2 regions of the Pseudomonas marincola genome follow, and region 2 is predicted to be linked to the other one. Evidence: predicted binding sites of a transcription regulator. Region 2 holds the regulator's gene; the other holds the start of a gene.
What was found. The regulator FliA, encoded in region 2, starts transcription of late flagellar genes. The targets are predictions, from matches to a motif close to CTAAAGTTTNNNNNNNNNNNGCCGNTAA.
Positions count from the first base shown of each region.

Region 1: the regulator FliA is predicted to act here: its motif matches at 4,157-4,184, upstream of motA (flagellar motor stator protein MotA).

Region 1 is NZ_LR215729.2:4,259,819-4,266,779, reverse strand. It holds gene PMYSY11_RS19560 (molecular chaperone) at 1-509, opposite strand, end outside; gene asd (archaetidylserine decarboxylase) at 681-1,532, opposite strand; gene PMYSY11_RS19550 (rhodanese-like domain-containing protein) at 1,595-2,410, opposite strand; gene PMYSY11_RS19545 (HDOD domain-containing protein) at 2,456-3,967, opposite strand; gene motA (flagellar motor stator protein MotA) at 4,238-5,089, shown strand; gene motB (flagellar motor protein MotB) at 5,100-6,113, shown strand; gene rsgA (small ribosomal subunit biogenesis GTPase RsgA) at 6,143-6,961, opposite strand, start outside.
Region 2 is NZ_LR215729.2:1,766,105-1,773,065, reverse strand. It holds gene PMYSY11_RS08360 (chemotaxis protein CheA) at 1-983, opposite strand, end outside; gene PMYSY11_RS08355 (protein phosphatase CheZ) at 997-1,785, opposite strand; gene PMYSY11_RS08350 (chemotaxis response regulator CheY) at 1,805-2,179, opposite strand; gene fliA (RNA polymerase sigma factor FliA) at 2,313-3,056, opposite strand; gene fleN (flagellar synthesis regulator FleN) at 3,053-3,883, opposite strand; gene flhF (flagellar biosynthesis GTPase FlhF) at 3,989-5,281, opposite strand; gene flhA (flagellar biosynthesis protein FlhA) at 5,295-6,961, opposite strand, start outside.

The DNA.
Region 1 (6,961 bases), 2.3 Mb from region 2:
TAGAGCAAATGCAGCTCCAGCCAAACTCTTTCAGGCACCGGGCAGTAGAGTTGCGTGGCGCGAACCAGAGGCGCGCAAAGGCTGCTGATGGCGCGCTGCAAAGCGACCGTGAAGGTCGTTGCCAGCTCCTTGCTTGGCTGCTTGCAGATATCGACAACAATCAGTTTGTAGCCCATTGCCAGATGATTTTGCAGGGCCTGGCACAGGTTGGCGACTTTGCGCGGACGCTCTTCGAGCACAATCGCCTTGTTCAGAAAGTGACGCTGCAGATGCTCGCAGACGAAGTACACCTCCGGGCGAATCAGCTCCAGCAGTTGCAGGCGATTGTCGGGTGGGGTTTGCAGCTGATTGAGCTCAGCCAACGCTTGATAAAGTTGACGCGCCGTCTCGCCAATATTGGCCTTTGGCAGCCCGGCTATCCAGCGCTTGACCTCGCGTGGGGAGGCCTCGCTGAACGTCAGGCTGGCTTTGCTGGGAACCGGAACTCGCAGCAGTAAGTAGGGGCTCATTTTATCGGTCAAGCAGGTGCTCCAACATCAGTTGGTGTATTGAGTCGTCCAGATCATCCGTGAGCTGTGGCCGGACCTTGTATTACTTAGAGCATAGATCAGGCAGGAAAATTCCTACAGAACCTAAATCAATCATAAGCGATCCGGGCCGATTTCAACCTTTTACCTGAATTACCTAGCCAGAAGTTGGCCCATGCGCACTTCGCTCCCCGCGTTGAGCTGCTGATCCCATTCAACAACTTGCGGGCCAAATAGCACTACGGCGGTCGAACCGAGCTTGAATCGACCCATCTCTGCGCCTGTTGCCAGGCTTACGGGCGCGCGAGCGGCCTCGTCGTAATCGAAGGTTTTCAGCTCACGCTTCGGCGGGGTCACCAGACCGGCCCAAACGGTTTCAACCGAGGCCACGATCATTGCGCCGACCAGCACCACAGCCATTGGGCCACGTTCGGTATCGAACAGGCAGACCACGCGCTCATTACGGGCAAACAGTTCCGGCACGTTTTCAGCCGTGGTCTGGTTCACCGAGAACAGGCGACCTGGCACATAAACCATCTTGGTCAGGGTGCCAGCCAGCGGCATGTGTACGCGGTGATAGTCCTTGGGCGACAGGTAGACAGTGGCAAAGTCGCCGCCCATGAATGGCTTGGCTATTTCAGTGTCGCCGCCCAGCAGCTCGGTCACGCTGAAGCTGTGGCCTTTGGCCTGAAAAATGCGGCCGTGTTCGATTTTGCCCAGTTGGCTGATTGCACCGTCGGCCGGGCAAAGCACCGCGTTCGGCGTGGCGTCGAGAGGGCGGGCATCGGCTTTCAGGGCGCGGGTGAAGAATGCGTTGAAATGTTCGAAGGCGGTTGGGTCTTCAATCTGCGCTTCGCTCATGTCGACGTTGTACTGTTTGATGAACCAGCCGATCAGTCGATTTTTAAACCAGGCTGTCTTGCACTCAGCGGCAAAACCGATCAGGCGCGAGAGCAGGTGGTGCGGCAGCAAGTACTGGCTGATGATGAACAAGCGTTGTTTCATGGGATTCCCTTGAAGGCTATCGAGGTCCGCCAATGCGGGCCGTATTAAATGGCAATGCGTGATTACTGCTCGACGGGGGTGTCAGGGTGGTTGCCCCATTCACCCCAGGAGCCGGCGTAGGCTTTTACGTTCGGGTAACCCAGTGCTTTGGCGACCAGATAGGTAAAGCCCGAACGGTGATGCGTCTGGCAGTGGGTGATGATCTCTTTGTCGGGCGTGATACCCAGTTGCTCAAGGATTGCCTGCATGTCTGTACGGATACGCAGTGCCCGGTCTTTATCCATGCCCGCTGTCCACTCGAAATTCACCGCGCCGGGGATGTGTCCGCCTTTGGCGGCAAGTACTTTTTCGCCGGAAAACTCGGTAGGTCCACGCGCATCCCAGATCGCCAGGTCGGCGGCGCCCAGTCGGCTCTGCACATATTCACGCGTGGCCGTCGGGCCGTCGTTCAGCGTCAGGCTGACGGGCTCGCTGTGAGCGGCTGGTGTTTCGTCGCTCAGTGGCAGTTGTTCGGCCTGCCAGGCCAGCAGACCACCGTTGAGGTAGTGATACTGGTTATGGCCGATAACATCAAGTAACCAGATGAAGCGTCCGGCCCAGCCGCCGCCTTCATCGTCATAAACCACATACACCGCGTTCGGGTGATGCCCCAGCTCGCTGAACAGTTGCTCGAGTTGCGCCTTGTCGGGCATCAGTCCGGGCGCGGGTGGCTGGCCTAGCTGGGTGCGCTTGGGGTCGACAAAATGCGCGCCAGAAATGTGCCCGGCTGCGTAGCGTGCGCTGCTGGTCAGATCAACCAGGATCAACTCGGGCGCATTCAGGCATTGCGCCAATTGGGTGGGTTCTATAACCAGCGGCAACTCAGCAAAGGCGGACATGCTAGGCCTCACATGGGATTAAAAACCCCAATTGTAACGGAAACCCTAGCCTGCGCGGTTAGCAAAGCTTGTCAGTGCACGATCAATGCATTGAGCGGTTTTGCCAAATATTTTCAGTTGAGTCTCGCTGAGCGGTTGCCCGTTGATGTCAGCCACCAGCAACATCACCACCCGGCCCTCGTTTGCGACTGAACGCAATAGCAGGTTCTCGCCGGCGAACAATGCTTTCAGCGGTCCGGGTAGCAACGCCGAAAATTGCGCGATATTGGCGGGCGTCAAGTGCAGTTGGCCGGGCTTGGCCAGCAAGCTGCGCAGCACCTGGCTTTGCAGAGGCAGCAGCGTTATGTCGGCGGCTTCTGCGGGCAAGCCTGCCAGCTCTTGTACCTTCAAGGCACTTTGCTTTTGATCGATACGCAGCAGTAACAGGCGCTGTATACCCGCGGCTTGCAATGCCTGAATCGCGCATGAACTGAGCTGCATGGTGTTGCTGAAGGCGCTCGGGCTTTGCAGCAATTGCGCGCATAACAGGCGCCATTGCTGTGCATCGGTTTTGGCGGGGGCGCTGGCCACATTCGGCCGTAAATGGACGGCGTCCCACGGCCACAGTAGCGCCTGCGCCGGATGCCAGAGCTGTTCGGTATCGCAACGTCTGGCACTTACTGCGGCTTGCTGGTGGATTTGCTGTTGCAACTCGCCAATCGATGCCTGCAAATAAAGTCCGGTTAATTGTTGCCAGCGCAGGCTGTGCGATCCGCTCCAGCAGTGGTGCGCGGACAGGGCGATGGCATTGGCAAGCAGAACGCTGTTGGCCGGATGCGTCAGCCAGCGGCTCAGGTTGTTGTCCTGATCCAGGCATTGTTGTTGCTGCAACGGGTGTTCGTTGTCCCGGGCAATGTGCAGCGCCCGCACCAGCAGACGTCGGTCGGTGAGCAGCAGGCGATAGGCCTGGATTATCCATTCGGGCAAGCGCCAATGCTCGGCCAGTGCCAGGCACAGGCTAGGCAGGGAGACGCCAAGGAGTTGCTTCTCGACCTTGCACGCTTGCTCGCCATTGAGCAGAACGCGTTGTTCCCACTCATCAAAGAACTCGGGGTGGGCGGCAACCAGCGGCCACAACGGTGCCAGGAACAGAATGCTGCCCCAGTTTATTTCCTGCCAAAGCCGCGCCAGTCGCCCGGCGAACAAGCCGTTCGCCTGTTGCGCCGCGTGCTGGCTGATCAACAGGATTTGCCGCAGTTGCCGCGGGATCTGCTCGATGGGCAGAGTTGGCTGACGACTGATCAGCTGTGCGCTGCGCTCCAGGCCCAGTCGGCTCAGTGCGGTTTCCAGATGCGCGCAAGGCTCGCCCAGGGCGGAGGCGCTGCGATTGGCCTCGCGCATGATGCACAGTGCCAGCGTTGGCGTGCGCTGCATGATCTCGCCAATGTCGCGCAGCGAGCGGCGGCTGTCGCCGAGTGCACGCGTTACTTGCTGCAACGCTTGCGGTGTGACCGGCAGTGGTTGTTTGTCGAGAAGCTCAAGCCACTGCGCGCGCGTTTTTGGGCTGGGTAAGGGCATCACTTCAACCAGACTGATTTAAGAGGGTGGAGCGTCAACGGGTGCTGTTGGCTTGCACCGGCGCTCTGATAAAAATAGTTAGAACGCTTCGCACCAGCCTGTAAACTGCGCCACGTTGTGGTTAGCTCTTTGTCGGCCCCGCCAGTCGGTTCTTGAGTCGCGCTGGTTTTGCGCCGAAATAAATTCTGCCTACAGTCTCGCGCAAATCTTCCGATACAGAGAAGGATTGTTTAAAAGAATCCTTATTTCAGGTCTTCAAGTTTTAAAATTATGGCAAAAATAATCGGCATAATTGTGGTGTTTGCCAGCGTGCTTGGGGGCTTTATGCTCTCTGGCGGCCATATCATGGCGCTGGTTCACCCCTTTGAAGTATTGATCATTGGCGGTGCGGCGCTGGGTGCTTTTTTACAGGCCAACCCCGGCAGCACGTTCATGCAGGTCTTCAAGAAATCCTTGAAGATGTTCAGCTCGCGCTACAAGCACAGCTATTACCTTGATGTGCTGCGCCTGCTCTACGAGATTCTCAACAAGAGCCGCCGCGAAGGCATGATGGCCATTGAGGCCGATGTTGAGGACCCGGCAGCGAGTCCGATTTTCAGCAAATACCCGGCGGTTCTGAAAGATGAGCGCATGTGCGCGTTTATCTGCGATTACCTGCGCATCATGTCATCTGGCAACATGGCGCCGCATGAGCTCGAAAACCTCTTCGACATGGAAATTACCAGTCTCAAGGTTGAGCTTGACCATCCTTCGCACGCGGTTGCACGAATTGCCGACGGCCTGCCTGCGATGGGTATTGTGGCGGCGGTGCTGGGTATCGTCATCACCATGTCGGTGCTGGCCGAGGCGGATAACGCCGAGATCGGTGAGAAGGTCGGTACGGCGTTGGCCGGTACCTTTATGGGTATTCTCGCTTCGTACGGTTTTTTCGGCCCGTTGGCCAGCTCGCTTGAGCACGACTCGTTGGAAGAACTGAACGTTTACGAAGCCATCAAGGCCGGGCTGGTTGCGTCTGCCTCGGGCATGCCGCCGTCGCTGGCTGTCGAGTTTGCCCGTAAAGTTCTGTATCCCGCTCACCGCCCAAGCTTTACCGAGCTTGAGCAGGCGATGCGTGGAAACTAAAGGCTGAATCATGGAAAACACTCAGCCGATTATCGTCAAACGCGTCAAGAAAATTGCCGGTGGCGGCCACGGCGGTGCCTGGAAAATCGCCTTCGCCGACTTTGCAATCGCGATGATGGCGTTTTTCATGGTGATGTGGCTGATGTCCTCGGCAACGCCGGAGCAGAAGAAGCTTATCTCCGGTTACTTTCAGGACCCAGTGGGCTTTTCTGAAAGTGCCAGCCCGTATGTGATTGATCTGGGTGGCTCGCCAACGCCAGCGCCGGATCGCACGCTCAACCCAGAGCCGAGTGTTACGCCCGAGTCCACCAGCGTCGATATCAGCGAAGAGCGGGCGCAGTCGATCGCCGAGGAGATGGAGCGCGAGCGCCTCGAGTTGTTGCTCAAGGAATTGCAGACCAAGGTTGATGAAGACCCGCAGCTGAGGAACTTCAAGGATCAGATTCTCTTCGAGATCACTCAGGATGGTTTGCGGATCCAGATTACCGATGCGGAAAACCGGCCGATGTTTGATCTGGGCAGCGCGCGTATCCAGCCGTATTTTGAAGATATCTTGCTGGCCCTCACCGACACGATCAATTCGGTGCCCAACAAGATCAGCATCAGCGGCCACACCGATGCCAAACCCTTTGCTGGCAATGCCGGGTTTGGTAACTGGGAGTTGTCGGCCAATCGGGCGAATGCGGCGCGGCGGGTGCTGGTCGAGGGCGGTTATGACGAGGACAAGATTGCCCGTGTTGTCGGCTACGCCTCATCGGCCCTGTTTGATCGCGCCGATCCCTTAAGCCCGATTAATCGGCGTATCGATATCATCGTGCTGACCAAAAAGGCCCAGCGTGACATCGAAGGCGACTCGGCCGCTCCGGACGCGCAAGCGCCTGAGTCGAGCACCGCGCCGCAGAGTGATGCCGCTGCTCCCGCTTCAGGTGTTGCGGGTGAGCCGGCGCCGCCCGAGCAGCTCAAGCAGCGGCTGAATATCTTCGAGGATGGGGTTTTGCAGTTCGATCAGGTCAAGCCGGAGTAAGCGGGCCGCCCGACTGTACGGCCCGAAACTCAATATTCGTCTTGCGGCAGGCTGGCCAGAATGTGCCGGTAACTGGCCATTCGCTGCGGCTGAATGCGCCCGTCTTGCAGTGCGTTGAGTAGCGCGCAACCCGGCTCACGGTCGTGTTTGCAGTCGCGGAAGCGGCAGTGGCCGAGCAGCTCCTGAAACTCGATAAAGCCCGCCTCGACATCTTCACGGCTGACGTGCACCAGGCCAAATTCACGGATGCCGGGTGAGTCGATCAACTCGCCGCCACCGGGGAAGTGGAACAGGCGCGCGGTTGTGGTGGTGTGCGTGCCTTTGCCGGTTAGCTCCGAGAGCGGGCCGACACGGGTTTCGATACCGGGCAGCAGGCTGTTGACCAGTGAAGACTTGCCGACGCCAGACTGGCCGACGAACACGCTGACGTGACCATCAAGCTGCTTTTTGAGCTGCTCCATGCCGTCGCCTTCGTGGGCCGACACTTCGAGTACCGGATAACCCAGCTGCCGATACACCGCCAGCAGCGCATTCAATGCGACGCTGTTTTGCTCGTCGATCAAATCAGCCTTGTTCAGCAGCAACAGCGGGTGGATGCCGGCATGTTCTGCCGCAACCAGATAACGGTCGATCAGGTTGGCGTGCGGCTCGGGCAGCGGCGCAAACACAATCACGATCAGATCGACGTTGGCGGCTACCGGCTTGAGTTGGCCGCGGGTGTCGGGACGGCAAAGCTCGGTACTGCGCGGCAGTTGCGCCACGATAACCCCGATGCCCTGATTGCCCGGACGCCAGACAACCTGGTCGCCGGTAACCAGTGCGGGCAAATTGGCGCGCAAGTGGCAGCG
Region 2 (6,961 bases):
CCGTGCAGTTCATCCAGCAGCGCTTCAAATTCATCGTCATTGATTTCATCAGCGCTCGCCGCGCTGCTGGCAGCAACCGGGGCCACTGGTTCACTCGGCGTACTGGCAGCCGAAGCTGTGGCAGGCAACCCTGTGGCAGCCAGTGCTGGGGCAGCTCCGCTGGCGAATTGACCTTTGCCGTGCAACTGATCGAGCAGGGCTTCGAATTCGTCGTCGGTGATTTCGTCGGGCGCATCGGCCACGGCTACATCGTCATCCTGCTGAGCCTTAACAGGCTGACCGCCTGCGTTGGCCACAAATTGGCCTTTACCGTGCAGCTGGTCGAGTAACGACTCGAACTCGTCATCGGTGATTTCATCACTGGCTGACGGTTGCGCCGCACTGGCTACCGGGCTGGCTGGCGCTTTTTGCGCCTGCGCTGCGTTGTCTGCCAATGCGCTGAGCAGCTGCTCGAATTCATCGTCGGCAATAACAGCATCGGCTGCCGCAGGGGTGCCTGCCACATCATCGGCTGCCACAGCTTCGGCTGCCGCAGGGTTGCCTGCCACAACGTGTTCTGTAACTGGGGCTGGGGCTTCTTCGTTCAACAGTTCTTGTGGCTGGGCAAGATTGGCCAAAGCCGCGAGCAGTTCGGGCGTTGCCGGGGTCAGCTCGGCGCCTTCACGCACTTGGTCAAACATGGCATTGACGGTGTCCAATGCCTCCAGCACGACGTCCATCAATTCAGAGTCGACGCGACGCTCACCCTTGCGCAGGATGTCGAAGACGTTCTCGGCAATGTGACAGCACTCAACCAACGCATTCAGCTGGAGAAAGCCCGCACCACCTTTTACGGTATGAAACCCGCGAAAAATCGCGTTCAACAGGTTCATATCGTCAGGGCGGCTTTCAAGCTCTACCAGCTGTTCAGACAGCTGCTCGAGAATCTCGCCGGCCTCTACCAGGAAATCCTGGAGGATTTCTTCATCGGCGCCGAAGCTCATAATGGACCTGCTCCTAAAACCCTAAGCTTGATAACAAATCGTCGACGTCGTCCTGACAGGATGCAACGTCATCAAGCTTATCGGCATGAATCTGCGGACCTTCACCGTGACTTGCACTTTTTTCTTTGTGAGCCTTCTCAGACCCTGAAATTTCGCCGTGTTCGATACCGGCAAAACGGTCTACGCGGCTGGCCATGAGCATCAGATTCAACAGGTTGCTTTCAACTTCGGTAACCAGCTGAGTCACACGTTTGATGACCTGACCGGTGAGATCCTGATAATCCTGCGCCAACAAAATGTCATTCAAGTGCCCTGAAACCGCTGCGCCATCCTGCGCAGTGCGGGCAAGGAACTGCTCGATTCGGCGGGTGAGCTCACGAAAACCATCAGCGTCCATTTCGCGGCGCATGAAGCGCCCCCAATCTTCGCTGAGGGTTTGCGCCTCGGTGCTGACCTGCGTGACTAAAGGGCTGCTCAGTTCGACCAGATCCATGGTCCGATTGGCAGCTTTCTCCGTCATCGTCACCACGTAATTGAGACGCTCAGTGGCGTCGGCAATTTGTGAGACTTCGCTGGCATGAGGCAAGCGCGGGTCGAGCTTGAAGTTGACGATGGCATTGTGCAGCTCACGCGTCAGCTTGCCGACTTCGTGAAACAGGCCACGGTCGCGCGTCTTGTTAAGCTCATTGATGAGTTGCACGGCCTCGCCAATGTCGCCTTTTTCTAGGCTGTCGACTAATTGGCCGGCGTTAAGCTTTAAAGCTGATTCAAAACCAGCCTTACTGGAGTCCTGGTATTCCATTGCAACCTCGCGGCGTGGATCAGCCGTTGACTCGCTCAAAGATTTTCTCGATTTTTTCTTTCAGCACTTGAGCGGTGAAAGGTTTGACCACGTAGCCGTTAACGCCGGCCTGCGCTGCCTCGATAATCTGGTCACGCTTGGCTTCAGCCGTCACCATCAATACCGGCATACCCTTGAGGCGCTCATCCGCGCGCACGGCACGCAGCAAATCAATGCCGCTCATGCCAGGCATGTTCCAGTCTGTTACCAAAAAGTCGAAACTACCGCTCTGCAGCATCGGCAAGGCGGTTACGCCATCATCCGCTTCAGCAGTGTTGGTGAACCCCAAATCGCGCAGCAGGTTCTTAATAATCCGACGCATCGTTGAAAAGTCATCAACGATGAGGATTTTCATATTTTTGTCCAAGTCGACCTCCGAACAGTCCCAAACGCACCCAACTGATGGGCACGCCCCTTAATCAAGAAACCGGCTGATTGGCCCGCTTTCCAGCAATATGCAACTTTGCTCTGGCGCGCCAGAAATCTGTTTACTTCGCCCGCCACTCACTCAGCCGCGCCCGCAAACGAGCGGCACACTGGCTGTGTAACTGGCTTACCCGAGACTCACTCACCCCAAGCACCTCACCAATTTCCTTGAGGTTCAGCTCTTCGTCGTAGTACAGCGACAAGACCAGGCGTTCACGCTCCGGCAGATTGCCGATGGCGTCTGCCAGTGCGCTTTGAAAGCGCTCGTCTTCCAGCTCACGCGAAGGGCCGGGATGATGACTATTGACGTCTTCCTGCAATCCGCCCTGCTCACCGTCCTGTAAAAGGTCGTCAAAACTGAACAGGCGACTGCCCAAAGTGTCGCCAAGAATGCCGTAGTAATCTTCGAGACTCAATTGGAGTTCGGCAGCAACCTCCTGATCTTTAGCGTCTCGACCCGTTCTGGCTTCAATTTTTCGAATTGCATCACTGACCATGCGGCTATTTCGATGGACCGAACGGGGGGCCCAGTCGCCTTTGCGCACCTCATCGAGCATGGAGCCACGAATGCGGATACCGGCAAAGGTTTCGAAACTGGCGCCTTTGCTGGCGTCATATTTCTTCGATGCTTCCAGCAGGCCGAGCATGCCGGCCTGAATCAGGTCGTCGACCTGAACGTTTGCCGGCAGTCTGGCCAGCAAGTGGTAGGCGATACGTTTGACAAGCGGCGCGTAACGTTCAATCAACTGATGCTGAGCGTCCATGGCTTGCGCCTTGCTATACATACGTAGGCCTGCGTTGCTCATGGCTCGATTTCCTGTATGGCGGGCTGGACCAGACGCTCGACAAAAAACTCGAGGTGACCACGCGGGTTGGCAGGGAGCGGCCAGGCATCAACCTTCTCGGCGATTGCCTTGAACGCCAGGGAGCATTTCGAGCGCGGAAACGCCTCGTACACTGCACGCTGTTTTTGCACGGCTTTACGCACGCTTTCGTCGTAAGGCACCGCGCCAACATACTGCAACGCCACATCGAGGAAACGATCGGTCACTTTGCTCAGTTTGGTGAACAGGTTGCGACCTTCCTGCGGCGTGTGCGCCATGTTGGCCAGCACGCGGAAACGGTTCATGCCGAAATCGCGGTTGAGCAACTTGATCAGCGCGTAGGCGTCGGTAATTGAGGTTGGCTCATCGCACACCACCACCAGCACTTCCTGGGCGGCGCGCACGAAACTCACCACCGAGTCGCCAATACCGGCGGCGGTGTCGACGATCAGTACATCGAGGTTATCGCTGATATCACTGAATGCCTGGATCAGGCCGGCATGCTGCATGGGCGACAACTGCACCATGCTCTGAGTACCGGACGCGGCCGGAACGACGCGCACGCCACCGGGGCCCTGCAGAATCACATCACGCAGATCACATTCACCGCTGATCACATCAGCCAGTGTGCGCTTTGGCGTCAGCCCAAGCAGTACGTCGATATTGGCCAGACCAAGGTCGGCATCCATAAGCATGACCCGACGCCCGAGTTCCGCCAGCGCCAGCGCGAGGTTCACCGACACGTTGGTCTTGCCGACGCCACCTTTGCCACCAGTTACCGCGATCACCTGTACGGGATGCTTAACCATTTTTTTCCGTTACCTTGTCAATCCGTCGTGAGCCCATGGCTTATTCTGCCCTGCAAACCACCCACTAGGCCAGATAGTGGGCCTATAACCGTGTAATTCATTCTACTAACTGGCGCGCAAAGCCGGTTGGCTGCCGATTGCACTGTACATTTGCGCCATTGTGTCTTCGCTGGGCTCATCTTGAGCCTGCATGCCAACGGCCCGGCTTACCAGCTGATGGCTACGCGGAATCTGCAAGTCATCCGGAATCCGCGGACCATCGGTGGTGTACGCCACCGGCAGACGCTGGCTGATGGCCAGGCTTAATACGCCGCCCAGACTGCCTGCTTCATCCAGTTTAGTCAGCACGCAGCCTGCCAGCCCACAACGCTTGTAGGTGTGAAAGGCGGCAGTGAGCACTTGATCCTGACTGGTGGCGGCCATAACCAGATAGTTGCGTGCATGCACGCCACGGCTGGCCAATGCCTCCAGCTGCATGCGCAGCGCCGGATCATTGGCGGGCAAACCAGCGGTATCGATCAACACCACGCGACGACGCGCCAACGGTGCAAGCGCCTGAGTCAGTGACTGGCCAGGATCGACCTGAGTGACCGACACATTGAGAATGCGCCCCAGCGTGTTCAATTGTTCCTGCGCGCCGATGCGGTAGCTGTCCATGCTTACCAGCGCCACATTCTGCGCGCCGTACTTGAGCACATAACGTGCAGCCAGCTTGGCCAGCGTGGTGGTTTTACCCATGCCAGCCGGCCCCACCAGCGCGATAACTCCGCCCTCTTCCAGCGGCTCGACCTTCGGCGTGTTGATAGCCTGAGCCAGATGCGCCAGCAACATGCGCCAGGCCTGACGTGGCTCATCAATGTTTGAGACTTTTTCCAGCAGGCTGCGCGACAGGTCGGCAGACAAGCCCATGCGCTGCAGACGACGCCACAGATTGGCTTGCTGCGGGCGCCGCGTTTGCAGTTGGCCCCACGCCAGCGAACCCAGCTGGACCTCGATCAACTCACGCAGGCCATTAAGCTCAAAGCGCATGGCATCCAGCGCGCTCTGCTCGAAGTGACCGCCGGCAGCTGGCTGGGCGATTGGCGCGGCGGCTGCAACCGGGGCCGGGCCCAGGTCTTCTGCCTGCAGTTGCAAATCCTTGCTGCCAACTTCGCTGCGGGTGACCAATTCGGCATGCGCCGTCGCGATCAGCGACTGGGTTTTGCGCAACTCGGCTTCAAGCTCAGGATTGGCCTGGCGCGATGGTGCGACCGGCATCTGGTAATCCAGCGCCGCTGTCAGCTCGACACCACCCGCCACGCGGCGATTAGCAATAATCGAGGCGTCGGCACCCAACTCATCACGCACAAGCTTCATGGCCTGACGCATATCAGCTGCGAAAAAGCGTTTAACTTGCATGCCTTAACCTCGTTTAGTTCTGCCCTACCGTCGCAACGATAGTGACCTGTTTATTGTCTGGAATTTCCTGGTAGGCCAGTACATGCATACTCGGCACTGCCATCCGCGCAAACCGTGAAAGCATTGCCCGTACCGGGCCTGCTACTAACAGCACAACCGGCTTGCCGAGCATTTCCTGGCGTTGCGCAGCGTCAATCAATGAGCGCTGCAGCTTTTCAGCCATGCCCGGCTCAAGCAGGATGCCTTCATCAGCGCCTTGCCCGGCCTTCTGTAAGCTATTTAGCAATATCTGTTCCAACCTTGGTTCCAGAGTGATCACAGGCAGCTCCGGCTCTAGTCCCACAATGCTTTGCACGATTGCACGGGCCAACGAAACCCGGACAGCTGCGACCATAGCGGCGGGATCTTGACTCTTGCCGGCGACGTTGGCCAACGCCTCAGCGATGGTGCGAATGTCACGCACCGGCACCTGCTCTTGCAGCAGCGCTTGCAGCACCTTGAGCAAGGTCGACAGCGATACCAGCCCCGGGACTAATTCCTCAGCCAGCTTTGGCGAACTCTTGGCCAGCAGTTGCAGCAACTGCTGAACTTCTTCATGGCCGAGCAACTCATGCGCATGCTTGTGCAGTACTTGATTGAGATGGGTGGCCACCACGGTGCTGGCGTCGACCACGGTGTAGCCGAGCGATTGCGCCTGATCACGTTGGCTCTGATCGATCCACACCGCCTCAAGGCCAAATGCCGGGTCTTTACCGGCAATGCCGTTCAGCGGGCCAAACACCTGCCCCGGATTGATCGCCAGCTCGCGTTCCGGGTACACCTCAGCCTCGGCAACGCTGACGCCCATCAAGGTGAGGCGGTAAGCGTTGGGCTGCAAATCCAGGTTGTCGCGAATGTGCACCGAGGGCATCAAAAAGCCCATTTCCTGCGAGAGTTTCTTGCGCACGCCCTTGATCCGCGCCAGCAGCTGGCCTCCCTGATTGCGGTCGACCAATGGAATCAGCCGGTAGCCCACTTCAAGCCCGACCATGTCCACCGGGGTCACGTCATCCCAGCCAAGCTCCTTGGTTTCCTGGGCACGCTGAGCCGGCAGTAATTCCTGCTGACGCTGGACTTCCTTGATCTCGGTTTCCTTGACCTTGCGCTGCTTGTTGGCGATCCAGTAAGCCGCACCGGCAGCCACGAGGCCCAGGCTGATGAACGAGAAATGAGGCATGCCCGGCACCAGGCCCATGGCAATCATGATCGACGCGGCGACAGCCAGCGCGCGCGGCGAGGCGAACATCTGCCGGTTGACCTGCGCGCCCATGTCTTCGGAGCTGGAAACCCGGGTCACCATAATCGCGGCAGCGGTCGACAGCAGCAGGGACGGAATCTGCGCCACCAAACCGTCACCAATGGTCAGCAAGGTGTAGACCTTGCCGGCGTCGGCAAAACTCAGCTGATGCTGGAAAATACCAATGGCGATACCGCCAATCAGGTTGATGAACAAGATCAGCAGGCCCGCAATCGCGTCACCGCGAACAAACTTGCTGGCACCGTCCATCGAACCATAGAAGTCGGCTTCCTGCGCCACTTCAGTCCGGCGCTTCTTGGCTTCCGGCTGGTCGATCAGGCCGGCATTGAGGTCGGCGTCGATGGCCATCTGCTTGCCTGGCATTGCATCCAGAGTGAAGCGTG